DNA from 3 places in the Streptomyces sp. NPDC046727 genome. Region 3 is predicted to be linked to each of the others. Evidence: riboswitches for the same ligand, from Rfam matches in the RefSeq annotation. Region 3 holds a riboswitch; each other region holds the start of a gene.

Region 1 (4,174 bases), on a different contig from region 3:
TGCGCCTGGCCGGCGCGCCCTCCATGGGCTGGCTGGACGTGAAGGCCTCCGGTGACGTCGAGGTGCCCGTCATCGAGGCCGCCATCGACGAGGAGCTGGCCCGGTTCGCCGCCGAGGGCCCCACCCCCGAGGAGATGGAGCGCGCCCAGGCCCAGCTGGAGCGCGAGTGGCTGGACCGGCTCGGCACGGTCGCCGGCCGCGCCGACGAACTGTGCCGGTTCGCCGTCCTGTTCGGCGACCCGCAGCTCGCCCTGACCGCCGTCCAGCGCGTCCTGGCGGTGACCCCGGAGGAGGTCCAGGAGGTCGCCAAGGCCCACCTGCGCCCCGACAACCGCGCGGTCCTCGTCTACGAGCCGAAGTCCCCGGAAAAGGCCCCGGACGCCGACGTCCCCGAGGACCCGGAGCAGGAAGCGACCGTAGAGGCGGGCCGCGACGAGACCGAGAACGAGGAGACGGCCAAGTGACCCAGCTCGCCACCATGGACTTCCACCCCCAGCCGCAGCCCGGCGAGGCCAGGCCCTGGGCGTTCCCGGCCCCCGAGCGGACCGCGCTCGACAACGGCCTGACCGTGCTGCGCTGCCACCGCCCCGGCCAGCAGGTCGTCGCCGTGGAGGTGCTGCTGGACGCGCCTCTGGACGCCGAGCCGAACGGCCTGGACGGCGTCGCCACGATCATGGCGCGGGCCTTCTCCGAGGGCACCGACAAGCACTCCGCCGAGGAGTTCGCCGCCGAGCTGGAGCGCGCCGGCGCCACCCTCGACGCGCACGCCGACCACCCCGGCGTCCGGATCAGCCTGGAGGTCCCGGCCTCCCGTCTCGCCAAGGGCCTCGGCCTGCTCGCCGACGCCCTGCGCGCGCCCGCGTTCGCCGAGAGCGAGGTCGAGCGGCTGGTCCGCAACCGCCTGGACGAGATCCCGCACGAGCTGGCCAACCCCGCCCGCCGGGCCGCAAAGGAACTCTCCAAGGAGCTGTTCCCGGCGACCTCGCGCATGTCCCGCCCGCGCCAGGGCACCGAGGAGACGGTCGAGAAGATCGACGCGGCGGCCGTGCGCGCCTTCTGCGACCGCCACGTCCGGCCCGCCACGGCCACCGTGGTGGTCGTCGGCGATCTGACCGGCATCGACCTGGACGCGCTGCTCGGCGACACCCTGGGCGCCTGGACGGGCACCCCGGGCGAGCCCCGGCCGGTGCCGCCGGTGACCGCCGACGACACGGGGCGCGTGATCATCGTGGACCGGCCCGGCGCCGTCCAGACGCAGCTGCTCATCGGCCGGATCGGACCCGACCGGCACGACCGGGTGTGGCCCGCCCAGGTGCTCGGCACGTACTGCCTCGGCGGCACCCTCACCTCCCGGCTGGACCGCGTCCTGCGCGAGGAGAAGGGCTACACCTACGGCGTGCGGTCCTTCGGGCAGGTTCTGCGGTCCGCGCCGGACGGCACGGGCGCGGCCATGCTCGCCATCAGCGGATCCGTGGACACCCCGAACACCGGCCCGGCGCTGGACGACCTGTGGAAGGTGCTGCGGACCGTCGCGACGGAGGGCCTGACCGACGCCGAGCGGGACGTCGCCGTGCAGAACCTCGTCGGCGTGGCGCCGCTGAAGTACGAGACCGCCGCGGCCGTCGCGAGCACGCTGGCCGACCAGGTCGAGCAGCACCTGCCCGACGACTTCCAGGCGACGCTCTACCAGCAGCTGGCCGGCACGGGCACGGTGGAGGCCACCGCGGCCGTCGTGAACGCCTTCCCGGTGGACCGCCTGGTGACCGTCCTCGTCGGCGACGCCGCCCAGATCAAGGCGCCGGTCGAGGCGCTCGGCATCGGTGAAGTGACCGTGGTGACGGCCGAGTAGTGCCACGCGCGCAGGGGCCCTGACGACCTACGGGTCGTCAGGGCCCCTGCTGTTCCACTCGTTCCCCCAGATGCCCGTTTTGGGGCGGAGGTTGCCTGTCTGCCCTGTGGGATGCGCTACAAAAGCCCGGATCCGTTTGAGGATTGAAAGCGGGCCACCGTAGCGTCGTCCGGGCTGTTCGTCAGGCAGTGCGCCGCGCCCGCGGCACCGGACAGCCATCGCCGAGTCCCCGTACGGCGCGAGCCAGGGGAGCCGGGGACCCACCGTCCCTGGGGTGAATCGGGCGCCCGCGCGGCTGCGAGGGGGCTCGTAGGAGACCTTCCTGCTCCGAACCCGTCAGCTAACCCGGTAGGCGAGAGGGAAGGAAAGGACCAGCCACTTCATGGCGTTCATGTGCGCCACCGGGAAGCACCGCAAGCCCGGCCGGGTCAAGCGGACCACCGCTCAGGCGGCCGGTATCGCGGCCCTCACCACCACCGGTGTGATCAGCACCCTCGCCGCCTCCCCGGCGCTGGCCGCCGAGACCCCCGCGGAGCAGACCGGCCTCACCCCGGTCCTCGCCGCTACCGACGACGTCGCCGAGCAGATCGACGCGCAGGCCGCCGCCCAGCAGCAGGCCGCCGACGAGAAGGCGGCCGAGGCGGCCGCGGCGAAGGAAGCCGCCCAGCGGGCCCAGGAGGTGCGCGAGGCCAAGGCCCGCGCCGCCCGGGAGGCCGAGCGCAAGCTGTTGAACGCCTTCGTCGCGCCCATCGCGCACTCCTACGTCTCCACGGGCTACCAGGCCAGCAGCTCGCTGTGGTCCTCCGGCTCGCACACCGGCGTCGACTTCCACGCGGCCAGCGGCACGGCCGTCCACGCGGTGGGCTCCGGCACGGTCGTCTCCACGGGCTGGGGCGGCGCCTACGGCAACCAGATCGTGATCCGGATGGCCGACGGCATGTACACCCAGTACGGGCACCTGTCCTCCATCGGCGTCACGGTGGGCCAGAAGGTCGTCCCGGGCCAGCAGATCGGCCTGTCCGGCGCCACCGGCAACGTCACCGGCCCGCACCTCCACTTCGAGGCGCGTACGACCCCCGAGTACGGCTCGGACGTCGACCCCGTCGCCTACCTCCGCCAGCACGGCGTGAACATCTGACGCCTCCCGCACGGCAGTCCGAAGCCCCGGCTCATCGAGCCGGGGCTTTCGTCGTTTTTCGCAGTGTCCGCCGGACCCGTTGTCCAAAAAATATCCATGGATTACGGCCTGCCGTCGGAAATTCCGGCTCATTGGAATAGAGTCTCGGAACACGCGTCCGTCGACGACGTTTCACGGGGATTAAAGCGGAGGTCGGTCATGCGTATTCCGGCGCACTCGGTGTGCACCGCGGTCCGGGACGACATCGTCGCCGGTGTCTACGAGCGTGGCAGCCGTCTCACCGAGGAAGTCCTGGCCCGCCGCTACGGCGTCTCGCGCGTCCCCGTGCGCGAGGCCCTGCGCACCCTGGAGGCCGAGGGCTTCGTGGTGACGCGCCGGCACGCGGGCGCGTGCGTGGCCGAGCCGACCGAGCAGGAGGCCGCCGACCTGCTGGAGATGCGGATGCTGCTGGAGCCGCTGGGTGCCGCCCGGGCCGCCCAGCGGCGCACCGAGGCCCATCTGAAGGTGCTGCGCGGCCTGGTCCGGCTGGGCCAGGAGCGGGCCAGGAGGGGCAACAGCGAGGATCTGCGCTCGCTGGGCGGCTGGTTCCACGAGACGCTCGCGCAGGCCTCCGGCAGCCCCTCGCTGACCTCGATGCTCACCCAGCTGCGGCACAAGATCGCCTGGATGTACGTGCTGGAGGCGCCGCTGAGCCCGGGGGACTCCTGGGCGGAGCACGGCGCGATCGTGGACGCGGTGGCGCGCGGGGACGGGGAGCGCGCGCGGACGCTCACGGCGCTGCACGCGGAGCGCGCGACAGGCGCGCACCGGCTGCGCTTTTCCGGTGCCGCGGAGCGTGTGAGGACTTCGCAACACGCCGTAAACATCTCGGGCCCGCGGTATTAACACGGACACCGTATACAAAGAAGAGTTATTCGGTGGAGGGGTGTTTTCTGCTGCCCTTTTCCTGCCTGAATTCCGGGACGCGAGCCGTTCGGTGCCCGCGGGGAATTCAGGCTGCCGGGAAAACGCGGAAGCCGCGCCGTCCGGTACGGACGACGCGGCTTCCCGGTCCTGCTCAGACGGTCTCGGGCAGCTCCTCCAGGCCCTCGGAGACCAGCTTGGCCAGACGGTCGAGGGCGACGTCCGCGCCCTCGGCGTCGGAGGCGAGGACGATCTCCTCGCCACCCTGGGCGCCCAGGCCCAGG
Region 2 (4,174 bases), on a different contig from region 3:
CCCTCGCGCAGGTCGGTGCCGGGGGTCTTGCCGGACTCGTGGGAGTCGGAGGCGATGTCCAGGACGTCGTCCGCGAGCTGGAAGGCGACGCCGAGCCGTTCGCCGTACTGGGTGAGGACGTCGACGACCGTCTCGTCGGCGCCGGACATCATCGCGCCGAACCGGCAGGAGACCGCCACCAGGGAGCCCGTCTTGCCGCCGAGCACGTCCAGGTAGTGCTCGACCGGGTCGCGCCCGTCCGAGGGACCCGCGGTCTCCAGGATCTGACCGGTGACGAGCCGCTCGAACGCCAGGGCCTGCACCCGGACCGCCTCGGGGCCGAGGTCGGCGAGGATCTGGGAGGCGCGGGCGAAGAGGAAGTCGCCGGTGAGAACCGCGACGGAGTTGCCCCAGCGGGTGTTGGCGCTGTCCACGCCGCGCCGCACGGCCGCCTCGTCCATGACGTCGTCGTGGTACAGCGTGGCCAGATGGGTCAGCTCCACGACCACGGCCGACGGCACGACGCCCGGCGCGTAGGGGTCGCCGAACTGGGCCGCGAGCATCACGAGCAGTGGCCGGAAACGCTTCCCTCCGGCCCGTACGAGGTGCTGCGCGGCCTCCGTGATGAACGGGACCTCGCTCTTGGTGGCATCGAGCAAGCCTTCCTCGACAGCCGCCAATCCGGCCTGGACATCGGCTTCCAGAGCCTGGTCCCGCACGCTCAGCCCGAACGGCCCGACGACGGTCACGAGGGGTCTCCTGTCTGCTGGTGTCTGCTGGCGCTTACACGGTTTGTCGATAGGTCGCTGCCATCACTCAAGTCAGCGTATCCGGTCCTCTTTCGATCACCGATAGCGCCCACCGGTCCAGCCTGGGCGGTATCGGATCATGACCGGCATAGTTTTGATCACATGGTAATAACGGACATTTGTCGACTTAACGGTAATCCGGATGCCGTGTCGCGACCTCTCCACACCCCCTCCTCCATCACCCCTCCCCCGTCGGCCACTACGACAACGACACGCACCACACCCCCGGTTCCACCACGACCCCGACTTCAGGCCCGAATCCCCCTAATCCCCCATGTCTGATTTAAAGTGTTTTGCCATTTCGTGAGTTGGGTCACGCGGCCTACTGGCCCGCCCCACCCGCCGGACCCCCCACGACCCCTTGCCCCGTCGGCGAGTTGAAGATTGGCAACCGCAAAGGATCAAGCACCTCATACGGCATCGATCAAGGTCAAACCGCATGTTGTATGAATCCGGTACTTGTTCCCGACATGTGCTCCCGCATACGTTCCGTGCCGTCGGGCGGACGCCGAATCCTGCCGCCGCCCGCATACCCATCGACGAACTCATTCGTACGGCAGGAGCGGGGGACCCAGGTAAGTCGCTGAGTCGGACGGCATACGCCGCACCGGAACGGCTCGGGGTGAAGTCGTGCCTCCCCCAGGCACGGCCGGGCACCTCCCCGCCCGAACCCGACAGCTCACCTCGCAGGCGCCGGAGAGGAACTTCCCCATGCCTGCTGCCGCTCAGCACCGCCGTACCCGGAACAGCCGCCTCGTCCGTACCCTCGTCGCCGCCGCCACCGGCGCCGCCGTCCTCACCCTTCCGCTCATCGGCGCTACCGGTGCCTCCGCGGCCACCGGCACCACCACGGGCACCACCCTCGCCGGGTACCCGAACAACCTCGACGGCTGGATCCGCGAGTCGCTCGCGATCATGGCCGAGAAGCACATCCCGGGCACCTACAACGGCATCTACCGCAACGTCATGCGCGAGTCCTCGGGCAACCCGGCCGCCATCAACCTCTGGGACTCCAACGCCGCCAAGGGCATCCCGTCCAAGGGCCTGCTCCAGGTCATCGACCCGACGTTCAACGCCTACCACGTGGCCGGCACGTCGTTCGACATCTACGACCCGGTCGCGAACATCACCGCCGCCTGCAACTACGCGGCCGCGCGGTACGGGTCCATCGACAACGTGTTCGGCGCCTACTGATCGGCCGGTCGGGGCACGCGCTGCTGATGTCCCGGTCAGCCGGTCGACGTCACGGTCGGCCCGGTCAGCCGGCCGGGAACAGTCTTTCGAGGACGACGGCGATGCCGTCGTCCTCGTTCGACAAGGTGACCTCATCCGCGACCGCCTTCAGTTCGGGATGCGCGTTGGCCATGGCGACGCCGCGTCCGGCCCAGTCGAACATCGGGATGTCGTTGGGCATGTCTCCGAAGGCCAGTGCCTGTTCGGCGCCGATCCCCAGCCGCTCGGCGGCCAGCGCCAGGCCGGTCGCCTTCGTCACCCCGCTCGGCTGCAGCTCCACGGTGCCGGGCCCCGACATGGTGACCGTCGCCAGCGAGCCCACCGCGGCGCGCGCCACGGTCGCCAACTCGTCGTCGGACAGGTCGGCATGCCGCAGCAGCACCTTGCTGATGGGCTCGGACCACAGGTCGTCCCGCCGACCGACCCGCACCGCGGGCAGCGTCGGATGGGGCATCCGGTAGCCGGGCTCGATGAGCGTGAGGCCGTCCACGCCGTCCTGGTCGACCGCCGCGTAGACCTGGCCCGCCTCCGCCTCGATCTTGCCGAGCGCGGTCTCGGCCAGCTCCCGGTCCAGCCGGACCGACCACAGCAGGCGGTCGGCCCCGGCGTCGTAGACCTGCGCTCCCTGCCCGCACACCGCGAGCCCGGTGCAGCCGAGCTGCGCCAGCAGGGGCCGTACCCGCGGGGCCGGGCGGCCCGTGACCACCAGGTGCCGGGCACCGGCCCGCGCCACCCGCGCGAGCGCGGCGAGCGACCGGTCGGAGACGGTGTCGTCGCCGCGCAGCAGCGTCCCGTCCAGGTCGGTGGCGATCAGTGCGTGTGCGGGGGTGGGTGCCATGATCAGAGAATACGGACACCGCGCCCCGCCGACTCACCTGTCATTCCACGCACTTACGTGCTGATTGACCCCAAGTGGGGCCCCTGGACGCCTTGATGGGGTCACCGCTGCGACCCCTGGGGCTCAACCGTGCGCCGCGGCCAGGTGGTTCGCCAGGCGCGGGGAGGCGAACTCCGTACCGCAGACGAACCGCATCACCGGGCCGTACGACGACGCGGCCGGCAGGCCGGTGAAGTACAGGCCGGGCACGGAGGAGACGTAGCCGGGGCCGAGCCTGGGCGCGCCGCGGCTCACCGCGAGCCGGGTGCGCAGCTCATGGCCGAGGAAGTCCATCGCCGCCAGGTCGACGCGGTAGCCGGTGGCGGCGATGACGTGGTCGGCGACGAGCCGCTCGGTGTGGCCGGCATGGGCGCGGACGGTGAGCACGGGGCTGCCGTCCTGGATCTCGGCGCCCACCACCCGCGCGACGTCCCGCACCTCCACACCGCTCTCGAAGCGCTCGCGCAGCCACCAGGCGCCGAGCGGGCCGAGGACCCGGCGGACCAGGTAGTGGCGGGCGGCCTCGGGCAGGAAGCGGTACGGGTGCGGGTAGTAGGTGAGCGCCCACAGCGACCAGGCTCGGCCGAACGGGGACTCGGGGCGAAGCCTCGGCTGCTTCCAGGGCGGGGCGCCGAAGGCGACCCTGCCGTGCCCGCGCGCGACCACGCGCACGCGTGCCCCCGCCTCCGCCGCGAGCGCCGCCGTCTCCAGCGCGGACTGGCCGGCGCCGATGACGATCAGCTCCTTGCGGGTGAACCGGCCGAGGTCGTGGTGCTGGGAGCTGTGCGAGACCGGGCCGGTCGGGGCGGGACCGTCGGCCGCCGCCGGCGCCAGCTCGGCCGGCAGGTGGGCGAGCCCGGACAGACCGGTGGCGACGACGACCGCGCGCGCGGTGAACAACTCCCCGGAGTCCAGCTTGAGTTCGAAACCGCCGTTCGGGTCGCGGTCGACGGAGACGACCCGCACCCGCTCCAGGCCGGGGACCAGCCTCTGCTGGAACCACTCCCCGTAGGAGATGAAGGTCTCCACCGGGATGATGTCCTCGTCGGTCACCAGGCGGCGGATCCCTGCCGCGTCGCAGTAGTCGGCGAGGGTGTGGCCGGGCTGGGGGCAGTCGAGGTTCGAGGCGGCGGGTGTCGACTTGAGGAGCATGCCCTGGGGCATGTGATCACGCCAGCTCACCATGGGATCGCCGAAGACGCGCACGGGGATGCCGCGCGCCCGCAGATGGGCGGCGGTGGACAGGCCGAACGGCCCGGCCCCGATGACTGCTACC
Region 3 (4,174 bases):
CGGTCATGCGCAGCCGCCGGTCGGGGGCCTCGGAGAGGTTGGCCAGCACCGTGTAGAACAGGTGCGGCATGCCACCCTCCTGCTGGAGCTGCCGGTCGATCGCGTCCTCCAGGAGGCGGGAGGCGGCGATGTAGGCGCGCCAGGCGCGCTGCTCCTCGGGGCTGAGCCAGCGGGTCGTCATGCCGCCAGTGTAGGTTTGTTTCAAACTTGAACCAAGCCGTCCGCCGCCGGAAGAGAGCGCGCCGATGCCCCTGCCGTACGTCCTGCTGTCCGCCGCCGTCTCCCTCGACGGCTACCTGGACGACACCGGCCCCGAGCGGCTCCTGCTGTCGAGCCCGGCCGACTTCGACCGGGTCGACGAGGTACGGGCCTCCGTCGACGCCATCCTCGTCGGCGCCGGCACGATCCGCGCCGACAACCCCCGCCTGCTGGTCAACTCCGCCGAGCGGCGCGCGGCCCGCACGGCGGCGGGCAAGCCGGAGTACCCGCTGAAGGTCACCGTGAGCGGCTCCGGCGACCTCGACCCCGGGGCCAACTTCTGGCACACCGGCGGCGAGAAACTCGTCTACACGACGGACAAGGGCGCCGGACCCGCCGCCCGCCGCCTCGGGCGCACCGCCGACGTCGTCCCGCTCGGCCCCGCCCTGGACTGGCGGGCCCTGCTGGAGCATCTCCACGACGTGCGCGGAGTCGGGCGGCTGATGGTCGAGGGCGGCGGCACGGTCCACACCCAGCTCCTCCAGCAGGGCCTCGCCGACGAACTCCAGCTCGTCCTCGCCCCGCTGTTCGTGGGCGACCCCGCGGCCCCGCGCCTCTTCGGACCGGGCGCCTACCAGGGCGGACGTCTGCGCCTGCTCGACACCCGGCGGATCGAGGACGTCGTCCTCATGCGCTACGCGCCCACGGCCCCCGGCACCGGCCCGCTGCCCACCGCCGCCGACCGCCACTGGCTGCGCACCGCCTGTGACCTCGCCGCGCTGTGCCCGCCCTCGGAGACGGCGTTCAGCGTCGGCGCGGTCGTGGTCGCCGCCGACGGTACGGAGCTGGCCCGGGGCCACTCGCGCGAGGGCGCCGATCCCGTGGTCCACGCGGAGGAGGCGGCCCTCGCGAAGATCGGCCCGGCCGATCCCCGGCTGGCCGGTGCCACGGTCTACAGCAGCCTGGAGCCCTGTGCCCGCCGCGCCTCCCGGCCCGCGCCCTGCGCCCGGCTGATCCTGCGGGCCGGGGTACGCCGGGTGGTCACCGCCTGGCGCGAACCCGACACGTTCGTCGCCGCGGCCGACGGCACGGGCGTCCTGACCGCCGCGGGCGCCCAGGTCGTCGTGCTCCCGGAACTGGAGGCGCTCGCCAAGGCGCCGAACGGGCATCTGCTCGGCTGACAGCACTCAGGGCCCGGAATCCGATGGATTCCGGGCCCTGAGTCTTCAGTAGCGGGGACAGGATTTGAACCTGCGACCTCTGGGTTATGAGCCCAGCGAGCTACCGAGCTGCTCCACCCCGCGTCGTTGTGTCACCAGCATACGTCATGCGGAGGGGTGCTTGCACACCCGCTTTCTTGCGCCCCCGTGATCATCACCGAAGGTGACCGGATGGACGCCCTCCGCATAACGCCTGAGTCACCATCAAAACCTTCAGTGACTACTGAACGCTCCCGCATCCCGGTCAACTCGCCCGGTTTGACGGGGTAATGGCGCATAGCTCCGCCGTCAAAATCGTGAATGATCAAGCCGAACGGGCTTGGAAAGTCACTGGCGGGTCTATTAACGTTCGATAACGCAGCGCGGTCGTCCCAGCCGTCACAAGAGGCGGCTCCGTGCGCACGCGCCGAATCCCGCAAGGGAGCCGGGGAACCACCACCCTGGGGTGAATCACGCAGATACCGCCGTGAACTCACGGAGTCCACGACCGGTATACGCGCGTAGGAGACCTTCCTGCTCCGAACCCGTCAGCTAACCCGGTAGGCGGAGGAAGGAAAGGAGCACGCCCGCGTGGCGTCCAACCGGCCTGTCCCCGAAGCCCCGTTCATACCGGCACAGCGCGACACCGAGACCTTCGGCTACGACGCCTACCGCGCCGAAGAGGGCCCCTGGGAGGAGTGGAACCCCACCGCGGACTCCGTCGCCCCGGTCCGCGGCCGGCACCGCGTCGCCAAGCAGCGAGGCGGCCTCGCGCGCAGCTCCACCGTCCTCGGCGTCGGCGTCATCGCCGCGGTCGGCGCGGGCGGCATGGCCAGCGCCCACACCGGCAAGCCGCCGGTCTCGATCTCCCTGCCCGACCTGCCCTCCGTCGGCTCCCTCTTCGAGGACGGCTCCGACTCCCAGCCGGCCGAGGCCGCGACGACCACGCTGAGCGGTGTCGGCACGACCGCCGCCGACGCCGAGGACGGCGACGCGGGCGAGGCCCTGCGCAACCGGATCATGGCCCAGGCCGAGCAGCAGCAGAGCCAGGCCGAGAGCAAGGCCACCGCCACCGTGCTCGCCGCCGCCGAGAAGCAGACCGCCGACGCCGCCGCCAAGGCCGAGAAGGAGGCCGCCGCCAAGGCCGCCGCGGCCAAGGAGGAGGCGGAGGACGCCGCCGAGAAGGCCGCCGCGAAGGCGAAGGCCGAGGCCGCCGAGAAGGCCGAGGCGGAGCGGCTGGCCAAGCTGGCCAAGCAGTACACGCTGCCGACCTCCTCGTACACGATCACCTCCACGTTCGGCCAGGCCGGCTCGATGTGGTCCTCCGGCTACCACACCGGTCTTGACTTCGCCGCCCCCACCGGCACCCTGATCAAGGCCGTCCACAGCGGCACGATCACCGAGGCGGGCTGGGCCGGCGCCTACGGCTACCGCACGATCCTCACCCTGGACGACGGCACCGAGCTGTGGTTCTGCCACCAGTCCTCGATCAGCGTCTCCGCCGGCCAGAAGGTCTCCACCGGCGACGTCATCGGCCGCGTCGGCGCCACCGGCAACGTCACCGGCCCGCACCTGCACCTGGAGGTCCACCCGGGCGGCCAGGCCACCGGCATCGACCCGATGGCGTGGCTGCGGGGCAAGGGCCTCAACCCCTGACAGCCGGGCGTTCGGCCGGAATTCGACGCCGGCGGCGGGATGCGATCGTCCCCCGCCGGCGTTGACATGACGTATGACGTCACTTCGTAAACTCGGCTCTTCCGATCTTGAGGTCTTCCCGCTCGCGCTCGGCGGCAACGTCTTCGGCTGGACCGCCGACGAGGCCACCTCCTTCGCCGTCCTGGACGCCTACGCGGCGGCCGGCGGCAACTTCATCGACACCGCCGACGCCTACACCGCCTGGATCGAGGGCAACCAGGGCGGCGAGTCCGAGACGATCATCGGCAAGTGGGTCAAGGCGCGCGGCAACCGCGCCGATGTCGTCATCGCCACCAAGGTCAGCCAGCACCCCGAGTTCCAGGGCCTGTCCGCCGCCAACATCAAGGCAGCCGCCGACGCCTCCCTGCGCCGCCTGGGCACCGACCACATCGACCTCTACTACACCCACTTCGACAAGCCCGAGGTGCCGGTCGAGGAGATCATCGGCGCGCTGGACGAGCTGGTGAAGGCCGGCAAGGTCCGGCACATCGCCGCCTCCAACATCACCGCCGAGCGCCTGCGCGAGTCCCTCGACTTCTCCGACCGCGAGGGCCTCGCCCGCTACGTCGCCCTCCAGCCGCACTACAACCTGGTCTCCCGCGACACCTACGAGGGCCCGCTGCAGGACCTCGTCGCCCGCGAGGGCCTGTCCGCCGTCCCGTACTTCGCGCTCGCCATGGGCTTCCTCACCGGCAAGTACCGCCCCGGTACGACCGTCGACAGCGCCCGCGCCGGCCGGGCCCAGGAGTACGCGGAATCCGAGCGCGGCCAGAAGGTCCTGGCGGCCCTCGACGAGATCGCCGCGGCCCATGAGGCCCCGCTGGCCACGGTCGCCCTGGCCTGGCTCGCCGCCCAGCCGACGGTCACCGCCCCGATCGCCTCGGCCCGCACGGTGGAGCAGCTCCCGGCCCTGCTGGGCGTGGCGGACCTCAGGCTGACGGATGCCGAGCTGGCGAAGCTGACGGAGGCGTCGGCCTAGTCAGCCAGTTCTCGGGGCTACGTCCGGTACGGGTTGTACGCGGGGTACGGAGCCGTCGGCCAGCCGTACCCGTACGGCACCGGCCCCGCGTACACCGGCCGTA

What was found. A riboswitch is a leader RNA that binds a small molecule or an ion and turns the genes downstream of it on or off. The one in region 3 is predicted to bind cyclic di-AMP.
Positions count from the first base shown of each region.
Region 1: another riboswitch for cyclic di-AMP. It lies ahead of ABZ937_RS04310 (M23 family metallopeptidase); the one in region 3 lies ahead of ABZ937_RS32330 (M23 family metallopeptidase).
Region 2: another riboswitch for cyclic di-AMP. It lies ahead of ABZ937_RS01600 (transglycosylase SLT domain-containing protein); the one in region 3 lies ahead of ABZ937_RS32330 (M23 family metallopeptidase).

Region 1 covers NZ_JBEYYR010000003.1:50,746-54,919, forward strand. The annotation lists gene ABZ937_RS04300 (pitrilysin family protein) at 1-464, shown strand, start outside; gene ABZ937_RS04305 (pitrilysin family protein) at 461-1,849, shown strand; cyclic di-AMP (ydaO/yuaA leader) riboswitch at 2,059-2,219, shown strand; gene ABZ937_RS04310 (M23 family metallopeptidase) at 2,232-2,987, shown strand; gene ABZ937_RS04315 (GntR family transcriptional regulator) at 3,186-3,872, shown strand; gene ABZ937_RS04320 (HPr family phosphocarrier protein) at 4,045-4,174, opposite strand, start outside.
Region 2 covers NZ_JBEYYR010000001.1:339,928-344,101, forward strand. The annotation lists gene ABZ937_RS01595 (polyprenyl synthetase family protein) at 1-728, opposite strand, end outside; cyclic di-AMP (ydaO/yuaA leader) riboswitch at 1,316-1,496, shown strand; gene ABZ937_RS01600 (transglycosylase SLT domain-containing protein) at 1,500-1,982, shown strand; gene ABZ937_RS01605 (HAD family hydrolase) at 2,047-2,859, opposite strand; gene ABZ937_RS01610 (FAD-dependent oxidoreductase) at 2,983-4,174, opposite strand, start outside.
Region 3 covers NZ_JBEYYR010000034.1:20,864-25,037, reverse strand. The annotation lists gene ABZ937_RS32345 (MarR family transcriptional regulator) at 1-181, opposite strand, end outside; gene ABZ937_RS32340 (dihydrofolate reductase family protein) at 246-1,379, shown strand; tRNA gene ABZ937_RS32335 (tRNA-Met) at 1,429-1,502, opposite strand; cyclic di-AMP (ydaO/yuaA leader) riboswitch at 1,813-1,981, shown strand; gene ABZ937_RS32330 (M23 family metallopeptidase) at 1,989-3,053, shown strand; gene ABZ937_RS32325 (aldo/keto reductase) at 3,127-4,071, shown strand; gene ABZ937_RS32320 (PrsW family intramembrane metalloprotease) at 4,089-4,174, opposite strand, start outside.